DNA from 2 places in the Cupriavidus sp. a3 genome. Region 2 is predicted to be linked to the other one. Evidence: riboswitches for the same ligand, from Rfam matches in the RefSeq annotation. Region 2 holds a riboswitch; the other holds the start of a gene.
What was found. A riboswitch is a leader RNA that binds a small molecule or an ion and turns the genes downstream of it on or off. The one in region 2 is predicted to bind glycine.
Positions count from the first base shown of each region.

Region 1 (10,444 bases), on a different contig from region 2:
AATTCGGCCTGATGCCGCCTGGCCACGTTCCAGCCGGCCGCGATTGCCGCTTCCATGGTCGGAAACCGCTGGGGCTTGATATCGAGGCCGCTGAATTCCAATGTCCAGCCATGTTCCGCGGGCAGAACACGAATGATGCGCGATTGCATGATGACCTTTTTAGAGATACCGCTACGTAAGGCGGCCGCCGTCATTCTGCGGTCGAAATGCAATCCCCTTCACTTAAAGGCGGGTTTGGCATAGGCTAGGTCCGTACCAAGGTACGGAGTCAAGCGATGGAGCAAACACTGACGATCGGGAAGCTGGCCAAGGCGGCTGGCGTTGGCGTGGAGACGGTACGGTACTACCATCGCTGCGGGCTGCTGCCGGTGCCAGAGCGCGCCCATGGCGCAATTCGCCAGTATTCGCAACAGAGCCTGCAGCGGATGCATTTCATCCGCCAGGCACAGTCGCTCGGGTTCACGCTGGATGAGATCCGGGGACTGCTGCAGCAGAAGCATGGCCGGTGCAGCACGGCCCGAGCACTGGCCGAGCGCAAGCTCAGCCTGGTGGAGGAAAGGCTTAGGGATTTGCGCGGGATGCGCGCGGAACTAAAGATCCTGATCGGACAATGCCACGCCAATGGCACCGAGGATTGCTGCCCCTTGATGAACACCTTGTCTGCGAACGGCAACCCGGAAAACGGGCGCGCCGCGGCATTGCGGGGCCGGTGACGCAAGCCTGCTGACCGAGAAGGTCAGGGCATGCGGCGTGTCACGCCTGCCACGACGCGGCCTTGTCCCCCGACTTGCCATAGCGCTCCCGCGCCGCGCGCACGACATCGGAAGGCAGCTTGCCGTCATCGGCCAGCGCCCGCAGCGCCGCGACCACGACAGAATGGCGGTCCACCTCGAAGAACGCGCGCAACGCCTGCCGCGTGTCGCTGCGCCCGAAGCCGTCGGTGCCCAGCGTGACATAGCGCCCCGGCACGCACGCGCGGATCAGCTCCGGCACCGCGCGCACATAATCGGTGGCGGCGATCACCGGGCCGTTCGACCCTGCCAGCGCTGTTTCGACATACGAGCGGGCATGCTGGTCGTTCAGGCGGTTGCTGCGTTCCACGGCGATCGCGTCGCGCTGCAGCTCGGTGAAACTGGTCACGCTCCAGACCTGCGCCACCACGCCCCAGTCGTCTTCGAGCAGGCGCGCGGCGGCGATCACCTCGGGCAGGATGGCGCCCGCGCCGAGCAGGTCGACCTGGCTGGCATCGCGCCGTTCGGGCGTAAGCGAGTACATGCCCTTCAGGATGCCGTCGCGCACGGCATCGGCCGGCTGCGGCATCGACGGCTGCGCATAGTTCTCGTTGCCGACGGTGACGTAGTAGAAGACGTCGCGCTGCTGCTCACCCATCTCGCGCATGCCATGCTCCACGATCACTGCCACTTCATAGGCAAAGGCGGGATCCCACGCGCGGCAGTTGGGGATGGTCGACGCGGCCAGGTGGCTGGTGCCGTCCTGGTGCTGCAGCCCCTCGCCGCCGAGCGTGGTCTTGCCCGAGGTGGCGCCGATCAGGAAGCCGCGGGCGCGCTGGTCGGCAGCGGCCCAGATCAGGTCGCCGATGCGCTGGAAGCCGAACATCGAGTAGTAGATGTAGAAGGGCAGCATCGGCAGGTCGTGCACGCTGTAGGCGGTGGCCGCGGCGATCCATGACGAGATCGCGCCGGCTTCGGAGATGCCTTCTTCCAGGATCTGCCCGCCGGTGGATTCGCGGTAGTACAGCATCGAACCCAGGTCTTCCGGCTCATAGCGCTGGCCCAGCGGCGAATAGATGCCGACCTGCCGGAACAGGTTGGCCATGCCGAAGGTGCGTGCCTCGTCAGCAACCACCGGCACGATGCGCGGCCCCAGCGCGGCGTCCTTGAGCAGGCTGCCGAGCATGCGCACCACGGCCATGGTGGTCGACATTTCCTTGCCGTCCGCGGCCAGTGCGAAGCCGGCCCACTGGCCGGACGGCGGCACCGTGAGCGCGGTGGTCGCGGCCTGCCGGCGCCGCGGCAGGTAGCCGCCGAGCGCGGCCCGGCGTGCGTGCAGGTAGCGCATTTCCGGGCTGTCGTCGGCGGGTTTGTAGAAGCGCAGGTTGGCGACGTCGTCGTCCGACAGCGGCAGCTGGAAGCGGTCGCGGAAGGCCTTCAGGTCTTCCAGCTCCAGCTTCTTCTGCTGGTGCGTGGTCATGCGCCCCTGGCCAGCCGTGCCCATGCCGAAGCCCTTCATGGTCTTGGCCAGGATCACGGTGGGCTGGCCGCGGTGGCCCATGGCGCGTGTGTAGGCGGCGTGCAGCTTGCGCAGGTCGTGGCCGCCGCGGCGCAGGCGGTCGATGTCGTCGTTGCTCAGGTGCGCGGCGAGTGCGGCGAGCTCGGGGTTCTGCTGGAAGAAATGCTCGCGGTTGTAGGCGCCGTCGTTGGCGGAGAAGGTCTGGAACTGGCCGTCGACGGTCTGCGCGAAGGCCCGCACCAGCGCGCCGGAGCGGTCGCGGGCGAACAGCTCGTCCCAGTCCGAGCCCCACAGCACCTTGATCACGTTCCAGCCGGCGCCGGCGAACAGCGCTTCGAGCTCATCGACGATGCGGCCGTTGCCGCGCACGGGCCCGTCGAGCCGCTGCAGGTTGCAGTTGATGACGAAGACCAGGTTGTCGAGCTGCTCGCGCGCGGCCAGCGACAATGCGCCGATCGACTCGGGCTCGTCCATCTCGCCATCGCCGAAGAAGCCCCAGACCTTGCGCGACGACGCCGGCTGCAGCCCGCGGTTCTGCAGGTAGCGCATGAAGCGCGCCTGGTAGATCGATTGATGGGGCCGATGCCCATCGAGCCGGTCGGGAACTGCCAGAAGTCCCGCATCAGCCAGGGATGCGGGTAGGAGCACAGGCCCGGCCCGCCGATCTCGCGCCGGTAGTGCTGCAGGTGGGTCTCGTCGAGGAAACCCTCCAGGTAGGCGCGGGCGTAGACGCCGGGGGCCGAGTGCGGCTGGAAGTAGACCAGGTCGCCGCCCTGTTCGGCGCTGTCGCCGCGGAAGAAGTGGTTGAATCCGACTTCGAACAGATCGGCCGCGGAGGCATAGCTGGCGATATGGCCGCCCAGTTCGCCATAGGCGCGGTTGGCGCGCACCACCATGGCCAACGCATTCCAGCGCAGCGCGGCGCCCAGCCGGGCTTCGATCTCCAGGTCGCCAGGGTAGGGCGGCTGCGCCTGCACGGGGATGGTATTCACATAGGCGCTCGGGCCGGCGCCGGGCGGCGGCAGGCCCTGCGCTGCGGCATGCGCCGCCAGGCGCCGCAGCAGGAAGCTGGCGCGCGCGCTGCCGGCATGCGCCAGCACGCCTTCGAGCGCGTCCAGCCATTCGCGCGTTTCCTGGGGATCGCTGTCCTCGTTGGCCGAAGGCAGCGCGAGCATCGATTGCACACCGTTTGCCAGGTTGGTCATGGCACCGCTCCTGTCCATGTTGCTTGTCTGTGGCGGCATGTCAGTCACGCTCGCCGATGCCAACAAGATTACGCCTGGAGCCGCAGAGAATGTGTCTGAATTTCCTTGCCAGAAGCGGGTATCACAGTATAAAAATTCTCAATAGATGCCAAAATCCGGAATTGTTACATCATGAACGACACCTCGCTCAGGCTCGATCGCATCGATATCGCCATCCTCAACCAGCTGCAGCAGAACGCCCGCATCACCAATGCCGAGCTGGCGCGCGCCGTGAACCTGTCGCCGACGCCTTGCTTCAACCGCGTCAAGGCGCTGGAGAAAATGGGATTGATCAAGCAGCAGGTCACATTGCTGAATGCCGAGGCGCTGGGCCTGCGCATCAATGTGTTTATCCAGGTCAGCCTGGAAAAACAGGTGGAAGACGCGCTGCGCCGCTTCGAGGCGGCAATCGACAAGCGGCCCGAAGTGATGGAGTGCTACCTGATGACCGGCGATGCGGACTACCTGCTGCGCGTTGTCGTGCCCAGCATGCAGAGCCTGGAGCGCTTTATCCTGGAGCAGCTGACCAAGATCCCTGGCGTGTCCAATATCCGGTCGAGCTTCGCGCTGAAGCAGGTGCGGTACCGCACGGCGCTGCCGCTGCCGGCGGGCGGATTGACCTTGAGCCTGGCGGAAGAAGAGGGCGAATAGCCTGCTGCGGGCTACGGCGCGCCACGCTCCTCGTTGCCGCCATCCACCGCGAATTCCGACAACGCCACCTCGCGGAAATGCCGAACCACCGGGGTGTCGTGCGCCGGCAGCCAGGTGAGCGCCAGGCCGATACCGGCACTGTCCGGATAACCCGCCAGGTCGCGGATCACCATGCGGTCGTTGGCAAAGCGCTGCATGATCGACGGCACCAGGGCCACGCCCAGCCCGCTCTCCACCAGCGCCAGCACGGTCTGCACCTGCGTGGCCTCCTGCGTGACGCGCGGCTGGAAGCCGGCCACCTGGCACGCCGACAGCGCGGCGCTGCGCAGGCCCGACGCTTCGGCCTGCTCGTACATGACAAAGCGCTCCTGCGCGAGGTCGGCCAGCGTCAGCGCGGGCTTGCCCGCCAGCGGGTGGCTGCGCGGCAGGGCGGCGACAAAGCGGTCGCGCTCCAGCAGCGCCAGCGCGGTATTGCCCGGCGTCAGCAGCGGCGTGCGCACCAGGCCCACGTCCAGCGCCTCGTCTTCCAGCCATTGCATGATGCGGGTCGAGGTCGCTTCGCGCAGCACCAGTTCGACGCCGGGGTATTCATTGCGGAAGCGCGTCACCAGCCGTGGCAGCAGGTGCGAGGTCGTGGTGCCGACAAAGCCCACCCGCAGGATGCCGGCCATGCCGCTGCTGGCCGACTGCACCAGCTCGCTGAACTGGCCGGCGTGGAACAGGATGCGCCGGGCCTCGGCCAGCGCGGCGCGGCCGGTCTCGGTCAGCGTGACGCCGCGCGGCTCGCGCACGAACAGGGTGGCGTCGAGCTCGGACTCGAGCTTCTGGATCGAGACCGTCAGCGCGGGCTGGGCGATATGCAGGCGCTCTGCCGCGCGGCGGAAATTGAGGGTCTCGGCCAGCACGACGAAGTGCCGGATGCGGCGCAGTTCCATGGGGTCAGCGGGGATGCGGGAGCCACATCTTAGTGCGCCGCGCGCCCCCCGGGCAACCGCGCGCGCCGGGTGGGTCGATAAACAGCGCTTATCGATCGCGCGGCAAACGATATTGGACGCCGGTTCCGCGGCGTCGCTACACTCGATTGCAAGCTGCGGTGCAGCAACAGATTCCGTATCAAGGAACACTCAAGGAACACAACGGAGACAGCCGGCCGGGCGCAGGCCGATCGCGCCGATCGCGCCCGCCGCGCCTGACCAGGCCTGGACCGACAGGAGCCTCATGCACAGCATTGCATCGCTCGACGACCTGCGCGCGCTTTGCGCCGCGCCCGCCGCCGTGAGCGAGTATTTCCCCATCGGGCAGGACGCCATCGATACCTTCGCCGAGCTGACGCATGACCGGCAGTGGATCTACGTGGACCCCGAGCGCGCCGCGGCGGATTCGCCATACGGCTGCACGGTCGCGCACGCCTTCCTGATCGTGTCGATGGTGTCGGCGGCGTTCGGGCAGTGCTTTACCTTTCCGGGCCGCAAGCTGGCGCTGAACTATGGCTTCGACCGGCTGCGCTTCACCGGCCCGGTGCCGGCCGGCGCGCGCGTGCGCGGCGCGTTCACGCTGCAGCAGCTCGACGAAGTCCGCCCCGGTGAAGTGCGCTGCCACTGGAAGGTAGAGATGCAGGTCGAAGGCAGCGAGCGGCCGGCCATGGTGGCGACCTGGCTGGTGCAGATGCGCTTCTGAAGTTCCCCAATATCAATCCCAAGCAGGACGAGACTCCCATGAGCATCAAAGGCAAGGCATATATCGTCGGGGCCTACGAGCACCCGACCCGCAAGGCGCCGGACAAGTCGGTGGCGCAGCTGCACGCGGAATCCGCGCGCGGCGCGCTGGCCGATGCCGGCCTGACCCTGGCGGACGTGGATGGCTACTTCTGCGCCGGCGATGCGCCGGGGCTGGGCGCCACCAACATGGTCGACTACCTCGGCCTGAAGGTGCGCCACGTGGACTCCACCGACACCGGCGGCTCCGCCTACCTGGTGCATGTCTCGCACGCCGCGCAGGCCATTGCCGCCGGCAAGTGCAACGTGGCGCTGATCACGCTGGCGGGCCGGCCGCGCTCCGAAGGCTCGACCGGCACGCAGGCGCGCAACTGGGGCGCCAACCTGCCGGACGCCCCGTTCGAGGCGCCGTTCAATCCCGTCACCGTCAACCTGTACGCGATGGTGGCGATGCGCCATATGTACGAGTACGGCACCACGCCCGAGCAGCTGGCATGGGTCAAGGTGGCGGCGTCGCACCACGCGCAGCACAACCCGCACGCGATGCTGCGCAACGTGGTCACGGTGGAAGAGGTGCTGAACTCGCCGTTGATCGCCGACCCGCTGCACAAGCTCGACTGCTGCGTGGTGTCCGACGGCGGCGGCGCGCTGATCGTGGCGCGGCCCGAGATCGCGGCCACGCTCAGGCGCCCGAAGGTGAAGATCATCGGCGCCGGTGAATACGTCAAGGGCCAGCTCGGCGGCGAGGTCGACCTGAGCTGGTCGGGCGCGAAGTTTTCCGGCGCGGCCGCGTTCGCTGAAGCCGGCGTGACCCCGGCCGACATCAAGTACGCCTCGATCTACGACAGCTTCACCATCACCGTGCTGATGCAGCTGGAAGACCTGGGCTTCTGCAAGAAGGGCGAAGGCGGCAAGTTCGTGGCCGACGGCAACCTGATCTCGGGCGTCGGCAAGCTGCCGTTCAATACCGATGGCGGTGGCCTGTGCAACAACCACCCGGCCAACCGCGGCGGCATCACCAAGGTGATCGAGGCCGTGCGCCAGCTGCGCGGCGAGGCGCATCCAGCGGTGCAGGTGAAGAACTGCGACCTGGCGCTGGCGCAAGGCACCGGCGGCTACCTGGGCTCGCGCCACGGCAGCGCCACCCTGATCCTCGAGCGCGAATAATGAACGATCGCCGGAGCAACTGACATGACGACCCCGCACACTCCCATGGCCTACAAGGCCCCGGACGAACAGCCCGACAACATCGAATTCTGGCAGGCCGCGCGCGAAGGCCGGCTGCTGGTCAAGCACTGCCAGTCATGCGGCAAGACGCACTGGTATCCGCGCACGCTGTGCCCGTTCTGCATGGGCGATACGGTCTGGAAGACCGCCAGCGGCCGCGGCACCATCTACTCGTACAGCGTCACGCGCAAGGCTGGCCCGCAGGCGTATTGCATTGCCTATGTGACGCTGGACGAGGGCGTGACCATGATGACCCATATCGTCGATTGCGATCTCGATGAGGTGCGCATCGGGCAGAAGGTGAAGGTCAGGTTCGCGCCCAGCGTGGATGGGGCGCCGGTGCCGGTGTTTGCGCCGGCCTGAGCGGTTCACGGCGGGCGATGGCGCTTCACTCCGTGGAGGCTCCCGCCCTCTCCCCCGTACCTCTCCCGCGAGCGGGAGAGGGGCTGGGGGAGAGGGCCAGCGCTGGCAATAGCGAGGCGCTCAACTGGCAATCTCAAGCCTTGGCAAGTCCCAGCGAGCCCACGCCCGAGACTTTCGGCTCAACCAGCGCCTGCGCCACCACCCCCGCCACCATATCCGCCGTCACCGCCGACAGCGTCCAGCCAAGGTGCCCATGCCCGGTGTTGTAGAACACGCACCGGGCCCGCCCCCGCCCAACACGCGGCAGCATATCCGGCAGCATCGGCCGCAGCCCCGCCCACGGCACCACGCTGCGCGTGCTGACGCCGGGGAAGCACTGCTGCACCCATTCCACCAGCGGCCGGATGCGGTCGGCGCGGATGTCGCGGTTGAAGCCGTTGAACTCCGCGGTGCCGGCCACGCGGAAGCGGTCGTCGCCCAGGCGGCTGGTGACCAGCTTGGTTTCATCGTCGAGCAGGCTGACGGTCGGCGCCGCGGTGCGGCTGCCCGCGTCGTTCAGGTTGACGGTGATGGAATAGCCCTTGACCGGATAGATGTTGACGCGGTCGCCCAGCCCGGCGGCCAGCGCGCGGCTGGCGGTGCCGGCGCAGATCACCGCGCCGTCGAAGGTCGAGGTGGCGCTGTCCGCGCCTTCCTGCACGGTCACGCTGGCGCTGCGGCCATCGGTGGTGACCTTGCGCACGTCCTCGCCGTAGCGGCAGTGCACGCCCATGCGCTCGATGGCGGCGGCCAGGCCGCTGGTGAACTTGTGGATGTCGCCGGTCGAATCGCTTTCGGTGAAATAGCCGCCGTAGTAGGTGCCGGCCAGCGTCGGCTCGATCGCGCGCATTTCCGCCGGCGTCACCGCGCGGCGCTCCAGCCCGCCCTGCGCCAGCAGCGCCGAGACGCGGCCCGCGTGCTCGAAGCCCGCCTTGTCGCGATAGATATGCAGGATGCCTTCGCGCTTGTGGTCGAAGTCGATGCCTTCCTGCGCCGCCCACGCGAACAGGTGCTCGCGCGCCGCGATGGCCAGGCGCGCGGTCTCGATGGTGTTGCGGCGGTAATGCGGGATCGAGGCGATGAACTCGGCGAACCAGCTCAGCTTGTGCCAGCTCGGGCGCGGGTTGACCAGCAGCGGGGCGTCGCTGCGCAGCATCCACTTCAGGCCCTTGATGATGGTGGACCAGTGCGTCCACACCTCGGCATTGGAGGCGGATAGCTGCCCGCCGTTGGCGAACGAGGTTTCCATCGCGGCGTAGCGGTGGCGCTCGAACAGGGTGACGGAGAATCCGCGCCGGGCGAGCGCGTAGGCCGTGGTGACACCGGTGATGCCACCGCCGATGACGGCGATTGTCTTCATGATCTGGCAGTCCAGAAACGTCGGGGTGGGAGCCCGCACGCGACATGCGTGGCGGACGCCCCCTCTGTTCCTGACCTGAGAGATTCACGACAGCCGCCGGTGGTGCCCGGGGGTACCGGTGGCGGGGGCCGCTTGCTCCTTCGGTATGCCGGCTGACGATGGCGGCATTCTTCAGAGTGCTGTGACGCGTGATACCGGTCCTTTTGCCTGAGAGTTTCCGGGGCGGTTGCTCCTTCGGCGCTGTCCGCGGCGGCTGCCGCCGGATCAGTCTCTCCCAGCATCACGTTGGCGCGAACGCCAATCCGCGCAAATCTAGAGACAAAGGCCGCAAGTGGATATGCGGGTAAACGCGAATAGAGCCAGTCGTGTTCGCATGGATGGGTCGAGTCGCTTCTTTACCGGCGCGGCGCTATGTCGCACTGCGTCAAGCCGACCCGCCCCCTAGAATGTCAGCACTCGCTACGCGGAGGAAGTGCGCCGTAGCACGAGCCGGATACGGCGCACCGGTCGGGCGAGCCAGAAGAACAGAAAAGGTATTCCAGTGAGAAGAAATCGGATTGCGCTGGCCGCCTCGGCCGCGCTGATGGGCCCCGGCATCGCCGGCGCGCAGCCGGATGAACCCGTCAGCGCGCCGCAGCCCTTGCAGGAAGTCGTGGTCTCGGCGAAGACCGGGCGCGGCGAAACGCCGGCCACGCCGCCCAATACGCCATCGCCCGCCTATGGCATCAGCGCCGCACGCATGGCGGACTTCAACGTGGTCAACACCGAAGACGCGCTCAAGTACGCGCCCAACCTCGCCGTGCGCAAGCGCTTCATCGGCGATATGAACTCGATCATCTCGGTGCGCAGCACTAGCTCGCGCCAGTCGGCGCGCGGGCTGGTCTATGCCGACGGCCTGCTGCTTTCCAACCTGCTGGGCTCCGATTTCACTTTCCCGCCGCGCTGGTCGCTGGTCAACGCCGCCGAGATCGAGCGCGTCGACGTGCTGTATGGCCCGTATTCGGCGCTGTACCCGGGCAATTCGCTGGGCGCGACCGTGCTGATCAGTACGCGCACACCGGAGAAGTTCGAGGGCGATGCCAGCGTGCAGCTATTCACGCAGCGCTTCAACCTGTACGGCACGCACGACAGTTTCAACGGCGTGCACGCCAACGCCTACGTGGGCGACCGCGCCGGGCCGTTCTCGTGGCTGGTCAGCGTCGACCGGCAGGACAGCAAGAGCCAGCCGCTGAGCTTCTACACCGCGGCGCGCTCCAGCGTGCGGGCGACTTCGGCCGACAAGCCCGTGACCGGCGCCTACTTCGACCAGGACCAGACCGGCGCCGACCGCACCGTGATGGGCGTCAACAGCGAGGGCGTCACGCACACCGTGCAGGACCAGCTCAAGCTCAAGCTCGGCTACGACATCACCAATACCCTGCAGGCGCAATTCACCGCCGCCTACTGGCAGCAGGACCGCTCCAGCGCCACCGGCAGCTACCTGCGCGATGCCGACGGCAACGTGGTGTCGAGCGGCCCGGTCAATATCGGCGGCCTCCGCTACGTGATCCCCGCCAACGCGTTTGCGCCGGGCAATGGCGAGGACGCGCGCTGGC
Region 1 is NZ_CP170644.1:2,087,186-2,097,629, reverse strand. It holds gene ACAD63_RS31320 (DUF2188 domain-containing protein) at 1-212, opposite strand, end outside; gene ACAD63_RS31315 (MerR family transcriptional regulator) at 276-713, shown strand; partial or broken gene mdeB (alpha-ketoglutarate dehydrogenase) at 754-3,455, opposite strand; gene ACAD63_RS31305 (Lrp/AsnC family transcriptional regulator) at 3,627-4,145, shown strand; gene ACAD63_RS31300 (LysR family transcriptional regulator) at 4,157-5,080, opposite strand; gene ACAD63_RS31295 (MaoC family dehydratase) at 5,364-5,822, shown strand; gene ACAD63_RS31290 (thiolase domain-containing protein) at 5,861-7,027, shown strand; gene ACAD63_RS31285 (Zn-ribbon domain-containing OB-fold protein) at 7,052-7,450, shown strand; gene ACAD63_RS31280 (D-amino acid dehydrogenase) at 7,584-8,849, opposite strand; glycine riboswitch at 8,904-9,034, opposite strand; glycine riboswitch at 9,035-9,136, opposite strand; gene ACAD63_RS31275 (TonB-dependent receptor) at 9,391-10,444, shown strand, end outside.
Region 1: another riboswitch for glycine. It lies ahead of ACAD63_RS31280 (D-amino acid dehydrogenase); the one in region 2 lies ahead of gcvT (glycine cleavage system aminomethyltransferase GcvT).

Region 2 (10,444 bases):
TTTTGCGCCGCGAATTAAGTGCGCGCCGATATCCATGCCAGCAGTGGCGATATCCATACCTGGCAGCCTCGATCATTCCTTATCTGGCAATGACGCATCGAGTTCTTTGTTTATTATGCCGGATAGCACATGATGAGTTCAGCTTTCGCTGACCTCCGCCCCCTGCTGCTGCGCACCGCCTCGCACCTGAGCGCGGTGCTGGCGGCCAGCGCGCTATTGTTGGGGCTGCTGCTGTGGGTCACGCTGCAGGGCTTCCGCAAGCTGTTTTCGCACTACCTCGCCCGCGGCGAAGCGCTGCGCGAACTGGCCGAGACCGACGCGCTGACCGGGCTGGGCAACCGCCGCGTTATTCGAGGCGCGTTTTGCCATCCGCGGCAGCAGCACGGCGAATTCCTCGCCGCCGATGCGCGCCCGGCACGTCGATGGCCCGCACGGTCGCGCGCATCACGTCGGCCAGCTTCTTCGGCACGCGGTCGCCGCTGGCGTGGCCCAGTTGTCGTTGACGCGCTTGAAGCGGTCAATATCGACCATCAGCATCGACATCGGCGTCTTATCGCGCAGGCTGTGGTTGTGCGTTGTTGTTCTTCGCGGCGGTGGTGGCGGCGGAGGAAAAGCGGGAAATCCGGATGGGATTGGCGCGCCCGGCTGGGATCGAACCAGCAACCCCTGCCTTCGGAGGGCAGTACTCTATCCATTGAGCTACGGGCGCACAGAGACGGTTTTTTAAACCGGTATTGCGGGTACAGCAATGCAGCGCGCGAATGCCGCCGCAGGAAAGTCGCATAGGATACCGCGTTTGCCCCGCGCCGTCCATGCGGGCCTCTCCGGAGGGTCCGCCTTACGTCTCGCAACCGCCGCTTTTGGCACTGGCGAAGGGTGGAATGGGGCTATAATCGCCAGCTATTTGCGTCAAATCGTGCCCCTCACGCAGTCGACCAGGATCAAGGCTTTGCGGCTTGGTTTCGGCGACAATCCGGGGCCCGGCCCGGGAGACACTCCGAAGTGCGCAAATAGCGACAGACCCGAGCCAGGCAATGGCCGCAAGGCAGCATGGGGCGGACTTCTGTCGGGTCCCTGCGGGCCAGGTAGTGGTCAGACTAGGGCCAGATAAAGCAAGCCGAGGGTGAGCGGCCAGAAGGTTTCCTGCAAAACTGAGAGTTCTGTATGAGCGACGTCCACAACGAACACCACGAACACGAGTCTCCCATCAAGACCCCCAAGCAGCTGATCGCTGTGGTGGTCGCGGCTTTCCTGGTACCGATCCTCGTGATCGTCCTCCTGGTCAACTTTGTGGGACACGGCTCCACTGAAAGTGCCGGCACTGCCACCACCGCGGAAGCCGTCAACGACCGCATCAAGCCGGTCGCGTCGCTCGAAATCAAGGACCCCAATGCACCGCGCGTGTTCAAGACCGGCGAACAGGTCTACAAGGAAATCTGCGCGGCCTGCCACGCCACTGGCGCGGCGGGAGCGCCCAAGTATGGTACTGCCGGCGACTGGAGCGCGCGTATCGGCCAGGGCTTTGACGGCCTGATGAAGTCGGTGCTGGGCGGCAAGGGCGCAATGCCGCCGCGCGCCGGCAGCACGCCTGACGACTACACCGATTACGAACTGGCCCGCGCCGTGGTCTACATGGCCGACGCCGGTGGCGCGAAGTTCCCCGAGCCGCCGGCACCGGCTGCCGCTGCCCCGACGACCGCTGCGGCGCCGGAAGCCGCTGCGGCTGCTGCTGCGCCCGCACCGGCCGCACCCGCTGCTGCGGCTCCGGCAGCCGCTGCCGCGGCGCCAGCTGCGGCGCCAGCCGCTGCGTCGGCCGACGTCGGCAAGAAGGTCTATGACCAGGTCTGCGCCGCCTGCCACGCCGCCGGCGTGGCCGGTGCGCCCAAGTTTGGCGACAAGGCCGCCTGGGCGCCGCGCCTGAAGGAAGGCATGGACGCGGTCCACAACTACGCACTGAAGGGCAAGGGTGTGATGCCGCCCAAGGGTGGCTACGCCGGCCCGGACGCCGACGTGATCGCCGCGTCGGACTACATGGCGAACGCAGCCAAGTAAGGCACGACTGCGCCGCAAACAACAACGCCCGCGAAATTCGCGGGCGTTTTTTCATGCCTGGCGGCGGTTACACGACGCGCGAGTAGCGCGCCCGCGGCACGATGCGGATCGGTTGCGCGCCGTCGTTGGCGGACCGGCGAGTGCCTTCGCTTTCGGGCCCGGCGACCGCCACGCGTGCGGCATCGTCGCGCAGGTAGCGGTCGAACGCCATCGCCACGCGCCGCACCAGCAGGCGTCCCAGCGGCGTGACCGTAATGCGGGCTGGCTGGACCTGCACCAGCCCGTCGGCCGCCAGGGTGGCAAGGTCGGCCAGTTCGGGCGCGAAATCGGTGCCGAAGTCAATGCCGTGGCGCCGCTCCAGCGCGGGGATATCCAGCACGCCGTTGCACATCAGCGCGCCGATCAGTTCGCGGCGCAGATGATCGTCGGCGGTCATCTCCACCCCGCGCGCCAGCGGCAGGCGCTCCTGGTCCAGCGCGCCGTAGTACTCGTCCAGCGTGCGGGCGTTCTGCACGTAGCGGCCCGCCACCGCGCCGATCGCCGAGACGCCGAGGCCGAGCTGGTCGTAGCCGGCGTGCGTGGAGTAGCCCTGGAAGTTGCGCTGCAGCCGGCCTTCGCGCTGCGCCACGGCGAGGTCGTCATCGGGCAGCGCGAAGTGGTCCATGCCGATATAGACGTAGCCCTCGGCGGTCAGGCGTTCGATGGTGGAGACCAGGATGTCGAGCTTCTCGCCGGCAGGCGGCAGCGCGCTTTCGTCGATGCGCCGCTGTGGCTTGAACACATGCGGCAGGTGCGCATAGCTGTAGACCGAAAGGCGGTCGGGCCGCAGCGCCAGCACCTGGTCGATGGTGCGGCCAAAGCGTGCGGCAGTCTGGTGCGGCAGGCCGTAGATCAGGTCGAGGCTGACCGAGCGGAAGCCCAGCCGGCGCGCGGCGTCGACCACGGCACGGGTCTCTTCGTACGACTGGATCCGGTGGATGGCCTGCTGCACCTCGGGATCGAAATCCTGCACGCCCAGGCTGACGCGGTTGAACCCAAGTTCGGCCAGCAGCGCCATGCGCGCGTCATCGACGCGGCGCGGGTCGATCTCGATCGAATGCTCGCCATCGGGCGGCAGTTCGAAATGCTCGTGCAGCAGCGCCATCACGCGGCGCATTTCTTCGGGATCCAGGAAGGTCGGCGTGCCGCCGCCCCAGTGCGACTGGAGCACGCGCCGGCGCGTGCCGAGCCGCGCGGCCAGCAGCGCCATCTCGCGGCCCAGGTAGGTGACGTAGCGGGCGCTGCGGCCGTGGTCGCGCGTGATGATCTTGTTGCAGCCGCAGTAGTAGCAGATGTTCTCGCAGAACGGGATATGCAGGTAGAGCGACAACGGCGCGGGCGCATCGGCACGGCAGGCGGCCAGGGCGTCGTGGTACAGCGACAGGTCCGGGCCGTTCCTGAAGCGGTCGGCAGTCGGGTAGGAGGTGTAGCGCGGGCCGTTGCCGTCGATGCGGCCGGCGAGAGCGCGAAAGTCCGACAGCGCGCGGCGGTCGGGCGCAAGGGTAGTCATGGCAAGCGGGTTCATGGGGGGCGCGGGGGGAACGGTGTTTGACAGCCCATGCTAGGACTGCGCGCCGCGCGTTGCGTTGATCGTCGTCAAGCGCGGCGTTGGCACGGCACGGGTGCGCAGGCGCCCCGCGTCACACGGCGGTAATACGTGGCGGATACGCTGCGCGCCGGCGCGACTTGCGCCCCCTTTTTCTATTGCGCGATGCCGATCCCGGACACCCTGCCCCCTTCCCTGCCGTACCTACCGCTGCGCCGACGCCTGCTGGCGGCCGGCGCAGCGGCCCTGGCGCTGCCCAATGCCCCGCTGCTGGCCCAGTCTCCCGCGCGCCGCACCGTGGTGGTGGGCCACCTGATCGACCGCGGTAGTGCGCAGGCGGACCTGGCGCGCGACTACCTGGCCGGCGCCAAGGTGCTGTTCGACGCGGTCAATGCCGCCAACGGCCCGGTACGGATCGCCCACGTGGTGCGCAACGCCGATCCCGATCCGCGCCGCGCGGTGGCCCAGGCGGTGGCGCTGGCCGACAGCGAGCACGCCGAGCTGCTGTTCGGCGCCGGCGACCGTCTCCTGCCGGCGCTGGCGTCATCGGCCGAGCTGGTCCGGCGCGGCGTGCAGATTGTGGCGCCGCTGTCGGGCCTGGCATTGGCAGCGGACAACGTCTGGTTCACCCGCGCCGACTACCAGGCCGAACTCGACGCGGCAGTGCGGCAGTTGCGCAGCTATGGCCTGAGCGCGATCGCGCTGGCGGTGGCGCCGGACTTCGCCACGCCATCGCTGGCCCGGCTGGAGGCGCAGACCGGCACGCGCGCGGTGCCGCTCGATCCCAAAGCCGACCCGGGTGCCGACGCCGTGGCACGCCGCATTGCAGCCGCCCGCCCCGGCGCCGTGATCGTCGCGGGCGATACGCTGGCCTATGCCGGACTGGGCCGCGCACTGGCGGCGCAGGGCTGGTATGGCTTCCTGGTCGGCCTGTCGTCGGTCAGTGCCACGGCCGCGCGCGAGATCCTGGGTACCGGCTACGCCGGCGGCATGGTGCTGACCCAGGTCGCGCCCGGCCCGCAGCAGGCCACGCTGCGCGTGGTCAGGGAACACGTAGCGCGCATGAAGCAATACCTGGATGAGCCGCCGTCCTCGGCGACGCTGGCCGGCTATATCGGCGCCGCATGGCTGGCACGGGCGCTGGCCGGCGTGCGCGCCGGCGGTGCCGCCGAGCTGCGCCGCGCACTGCAAGGCCGTGTCGACGTGGGGGACTTTACCCTCGACTTCAGCCACGGCCAGCGCGGCTCGCAGTACGTCACGCTGGCGGTGTCAGGCGCGCGGTAGCGACAGGCGCGCGCGCCGCGCATTCTCGATCAGGTTGACCACCGTGCGCCGCAGCTCCGACGGCCACGCCAGCAGCGGCTGCGCCTGGCCGCTGAGCGCGACCTCGTGGCCGCTGTCGGCGGCGTCGTCGACCACCGCCTGCAGCAGGGCGAGCACGTCCAAAATTGCCCCCGCACGCTGGCGCGGCGGGGGCCAATTACAGGGAAAAGCCAGACTTGATGTCTGGCGCGGCAAGACCCGGGCAGCCCCTGCCGCCGCAAGCCGCACACCGTGAAAAGCGCAGAGCGGCACAACCGTCATGCTAAGGACAGCGGCGCGCGCGGTCTTGTCGGCCTGGTAGGGTTTTGTATCGGGCTTCGTACCTAAGATCAGCCTGCCGCCGTCTTGCCTGGGCCGCCGAGCAGCGCCTTGAGCGCGCCGAGCCGGTCCTTGGGGCTCATCGCCGGAGTTTCGTCCTTGGGTGCCGGCGCTTCTTCCAGCTTCATCTCGCCGATAAAGCGCGACGGCTGGCAAGAGTACGTCTCGCGCGCGCGCTTGCGCTTCTTGCACCAGCTGATCTGCAGGCTGCGCTGCGCGCGCGTGATGCCGACGTACATCAGCCGGCGCTCTTCCTCGATCTTCTCGTCGGTCATGTCGTCGTCTTCGCGGCAGTGGGGCAGGATGCCCTCTTCCACGCCGACCAGGAACACGTGCGGATATTCCAGCCCCTTGGACGCGTGCAGCGTGGACAGCCGCACGGCGTCGGGATCTTCCTCGCGCCCTTCGAGCATGCTCATCAGCGCCACGGTCTGCGTCAGCTCAAGCAGGTTCTTGCCTTCGCTGCCGAAGCCGTCGGCGTTGTCATAGCCGGTGGCTTCCTCGCCCTCGGCCGCTTCCGGCTTGGTGCCCTTGCGCTTGAGCCATTCGAGGAACTCCAGCGTGTTGGTCCAGCGCGACTGCGCCTGGCGCTCGTCGAAGCTGTCGTACAGGTATGCCTCGTAGTGGATGCCGGCCATCAGGTCGTCGAGCACTTCGGTGGCCGGATCTTTGGCCGCGCGGTCGGCCAGCCGCACCATCGATTCGCAGAACACGCGCAGCGGCTCCAGCTGGCGCGGCTGCAGCTTGCCCTCGATGCCGCCCATCATCGCCGCCTCGAACAACGACACCTTGGCCTGCCCGGCAAACGTGCCCAGCACTTCGAGCGTGGTATTGCCGACGCCGCGGCGCGGCGTGGTGATTGCGCGGATAAAGGCGGGATCGTCGTCGTGATTGGCGATCAGGCGCAGGTAGGCGCAGATGTCCTTGATCTCGGCCTTGTCGAAGAAGCTCTGGCCACCCGACAGCACATAGGGAATGCGCTCGCGCCGCAGGATCTGCTCGAACAGCCGCGCCTGGTGGTTGCCGCGGTACAGGATGGCGTAGTCGCGGAACTGCGCGCGGCGCTCGAACTTGTGCGCCGACAGGCGGAACACCACCGACTCCGCCTCGTGCTCCTCGTCGTTCATCGGGTGGATGGCGATGGGATCGCCCATGCCGTGCTCGCTCCACAGCTTCTTGTCGAAGAGCTTGGGATTGTTGGCGATGACCGCGTTGGCCGCTTCCAGGATGCGCACGGTGGAGCGGTAGTTCTGCTCCAGCTTGATCACCTTGAGGTCGGGGAAGTCGGTCTGCAGCCCGCGCAGGTTGTCCAGCGTGGCGCCGCGCCAGCCGTAGATGGCCTGGTCGTCGTCGCCCACCGCGGTAAAGGCCGGCGCGCGCAGGTGCGAGCCCCCCGCCAGCAGCTTGAGCAGCTGGTACTGGCAGGCGTTGGTGTCCTGGTACTCGTCGACCAGGAAGTAGCGCAGCCGGTTCTGCCACTTGAGCTGTACCGCTTCGTTGCGCGCGAACAGTTCCGCGGGCAAGCGGATCAGGTCGTCGAAATCCACCGCCTGGTACGCGTTCAGCGTGGCGACGTAGTTGCGGTAGACCAGCGCGGCCTGGTGCTCGTCGGCATTGGCCGCCTGCGCGATCGCGGCCTCGGGGTCGACCATGCCGTTCTTCCACAGCGAGATCGTGCTCTGCACGCCGCGGATCAGCTTCTTGTCGGTGGTGCCGAGCTGCTCCTGGATCAGGCCGAAGCAGTCGTCCGAATCCATGATCGAGAACTGCGGCTTCAGGCCGACGTGTTCCGCCTCCATGCGCAGAATCTGCACGCCCAGCGAGTGGAAGGTACAGACTGTGAGCTGCTTGAGCGGGATGCGCTTGCCCTCGCGCGTGGTCTTGCCTTCCATCAGCTTGCCGATGCGTTCCTGCATCTCCTTGGCAGCCTTGTTGGTGAAGGTGACGGCGGCGATATGGCGCGGCTCGAAGCCCTTGTCTTCGATCAGGTGCGCGATCTTCTGCGTGATCACGCGGGTCTTGCCCGAGCCCGCCCCGGCAAGGACGAGGCAGGGTCCGTCCAGATAGCGGACGGCTTCAGATTGGGCGGCGTTGAGGCCGTGGCTCATGCGCGGGAATGCTTGCGGGGGGTGGTCGGGGCGGCGTCGCGCCCTGTACACCACATGGGGCGGCGCCGGACGCAAAGCTAATCATGTTAACACGCTGGGCCGGCCCTGATCAGTCAGCGGGAACCGCTTTTTCCGGGGGCGGGGACGTTACCGAAGTAACACTTGGTAAGTCCCAAAACCGGGCGTCCGGGCCCTCCTCTAACCAGTATGGCGGGATGGCAGACCTGCGTCCCGAACGTACTCAAAGTTACTTTCGGAGCCCATCATGAAAATGCTACGAGCCTTTTCCAAAGCGACGATGGCCGGCATAGCCGTTGCGGCCCTGGCCACCGGCTGTGCCGACATGACACCGAAGCAGCGCAACACGGTCATTGGTGCCGGCGTGGGCGCGGCCGGCGGTGCTGCGTTGACGCACGGTAGTGCCGCAGGCACGCTGGGCGGTGCCGCCCTGGGCGGCGTGGTCGGTAACGTAATGACCGACGACCATCGCCGTTGATAGGGCGAATGGCTGCTGGCGGGGGGCGCCCGCCGCGTTGACAAAGGCAGGGCCCTCCCGTACATTGCGCGCATCCGACCGGGAGAGCGCGCATATCTGCGCCGCCGAAGGGGTATCACCCGAAAACTCTCAGGCACCACGGACCGCTCGGATCGGCATGCAACATGCACACGATGCATGCCGCACTCTGGAGAGCGGCACCCGCCATTCGTGGCGAGCGTGCCCACCGAAGGGGCGCGCGAGGACGGGATTCAACGAATCCGCCTCGTAATCTCTCAGGTATCGAGGACAGAGGGGTCATCCGCCGCAGCGGATTGCTTGGCCATTGGCATAGCGATCGTTGCGGCGGATGGCCCTTTTTTGTTTTCGCAACCCGACATTGCCCCCGAGGATTCCATGACGCTCCAGGCCACGCCCCTCAACGCCATCCACCGCGCCCTCGGCGCCCGCATGGTCGACTTCGGCGGCTGGGACATGCCGGTCAACTACGGCTCCCAGATCGAAGAACACAACGCCGTGCGCACCGACGCCGGCATGTTCGACGTGTCGCACATGTGCGTGGTCGACCTCAGCGGCCCCAATACCCGCGCCTTCCTGCGCGGCCTGCTGGCCAACAACGTCGACAAGCTGCAGACGCCGGGCAAGGCGCTGTACTCGTGCATGCTCGACGAAAAAGGCGGCGTGATCGACGACCTGATCGTCTATTTCTTTGCCGAGGACCGTTTCCGCCTGGTGGTCAACGCCAGCACCGCGGTCGGCGATATCGACTGGATCCGTGCGCGCAACGACGCCACCGGCAGCGGCGTGACCATCACCCCGCGCCGTGAAGATGTTGCGCCCGCGGGCGCGCAGCCGCTGGCGATCGTCGCGGTGCAGGGCCCTAACGCCCGCGCCAAGGTGTGGAGTACCTTCCCGTCGACCCAGCCTTCCGATGCGCTCAAGCCGTTCAACGCTGTCGTGGTGCAGGACCCCGCACTTGGCGAAGTCATGGTCGCGCGCACCGGCTACACCGGCGAAGACGGCTTCGAGCTGGTGGTGCCGGCGGCCAGCGTCGCCGGCCTGTGGGAAAAACTGAATGCCGCGGGCGTGCGCCCGGCCGGCCTGGGCGCGCGCGACACGCTGCGCCTGGAAGCCGGCATGAACCTGTATGGCCAGGACATGGATATCAGCACCTCGCCGCTGGACGCGGGCCTGGCCTGGACCGTCGACCTGCAGAGCGAGCGCGACTTCACCGGCAAGGCGGCACTGGCCGCGGCCGGCTCGCGCCAGCAATTCCTCGGCCTGATCCTGCGCGACAAAGGTGGCGTGCTGCGCGCCCACCAGAAGGTCATCACCGCCGCCGGTGACGGCGAAATCACCAGCGGCACCTTCAGCCCCTCGCTGTCGCAATCGATCGCGTTCGCGCGCCTGCCGCAGGGCGTGAACGTCGGCGACACCGTGCAGGTGGAGATCCGCGACCGCAAACTCAACGCGACTGTGGTTAAACTGCCGTTTGTGCGTAATGGCAAGGCACTCGTGAGCTAAGGGAAACATCCGCTCACCCAACGGTCGCCCTCGCCTGCCGGCAGCGTTGCCGGGCAGGCATCACCCAACAAGAAACAGATCTGAATCCGGAGAACCTTCATGAATTTCCCCGCCGACCTCAAATACACCGAGTCGCATGAGTGGGTGCGCGTCGAAGCCGACGGCACGCTCACCATTGGCATCACCGACCACGCACAGGATGCGCTGGGCGACATCGTCTTCCTGGAACTGCCCGAAGTGGGCAAGTCGGTCGGTGCCGGCGACGCGCTGGCAGTGGTGGAATCGGTGAAGGCCGCTTCCGATATCTACGCCCCGGTGGCCGGCGAAGTGATCGCCGTCAACGAAGCCGCCACGGCCGAGCCGGAAAGCGTCAATGCCAATGCCTTCGACGCCTGGCTGTTCAAGCTCAAGCCGGCCAACAGCGACGACGTCAACGGCCTGATGTCGGCCGACGCGTACAAGGCCAGCGTCGGCGCCTGATCGCCCCGCCGGTCCCGCACCCGGGATCGGCACACAGCATTTGCAGCGCCGCGGCACGGCTGACCACCTGCCGCAGCGCTCCCCACGAGGTTCTTGCCAATGAACGCCCCGCTTCCCATGACCGCCGCCCAAGGTAACCGGCCCACGCTGGCCGAACTGGAGGCGCGCGACGCCTTCGCCGCCCGCCACATCGGCCCCGATACCCCCGAACAGCAGCACATGCTGAAGGTGCTCGGCTACGACAGCCGCGCCGCGCTGATCGATGCCGTGATCCCCGCCGCCATCCGCCGCCGCGACGGCATGCCGATGGGCGAGTTCACCGAGCCGCTGAGCGAGGAAGCCGCACTGGCCAAGCTGCGCGGCCTGGCGCGCAAGAACCGCGTACTGAAGAGCTTTATCGGCCAGGGCTACTACAACACCGTCACGCCCGCGGTCGTGCTGCGCAATATCTTCGAGAACCCGGCCTGGTACACCGCCTACACGCCCTACCAGCCGGAAATCTCGCAAGGCCGCCTGGAAGCGATGCTGAACTTCCAGCAGATGGTCACCGACCTGACC
Region 2 is NZ_CP170643.1:181,703-192,146, reverse strand. It holds gene ACAD63_RS00775 (hypothetical protein) at 347-469, opposite strand; tRNA gene ACAD63_RS00770 (tRNA-Arg) at 634-709, opposite strand; gene ACAD63_RS00765 (c-type cytochrome) at 1,165-2,052, shown strand; gene hemN (oxygen-independent coproporphyrinogen III oxidase) at 2,120-3,601, opposite strand; gene ACAD63_RS00755 (ABC transporter substrate-binding protein) at 3,803-4,921, shown strand; gene ACAD63_RS00750 (hypothetical protein) at 4,907-5,077, opposite strand; gene ACAD63_RS00745 (UvrD-helicase domain-containing protein) at 5,290-7,386, opposite strand; gene ACAD63_RS00740 (glycine zipper 2TM domain-containing protein) at 7,652-7,882, shown strand; glycine riboswitch at 7,952-8,038, shown strand; glycine riboswitch at 8,060-8,184, shown strand; gene gcvT (glycine cleavage system aminomethyltransferase GcvT) at 8,279-9,406, shown strand; gene gcvH (glycine cleavage system protein GcvH) at 9,506-9,886, shown strand; gene gcvP (aminomethyl-transferring glycine dehydrogenase) at 9,986-10,444, shown strand, end outside.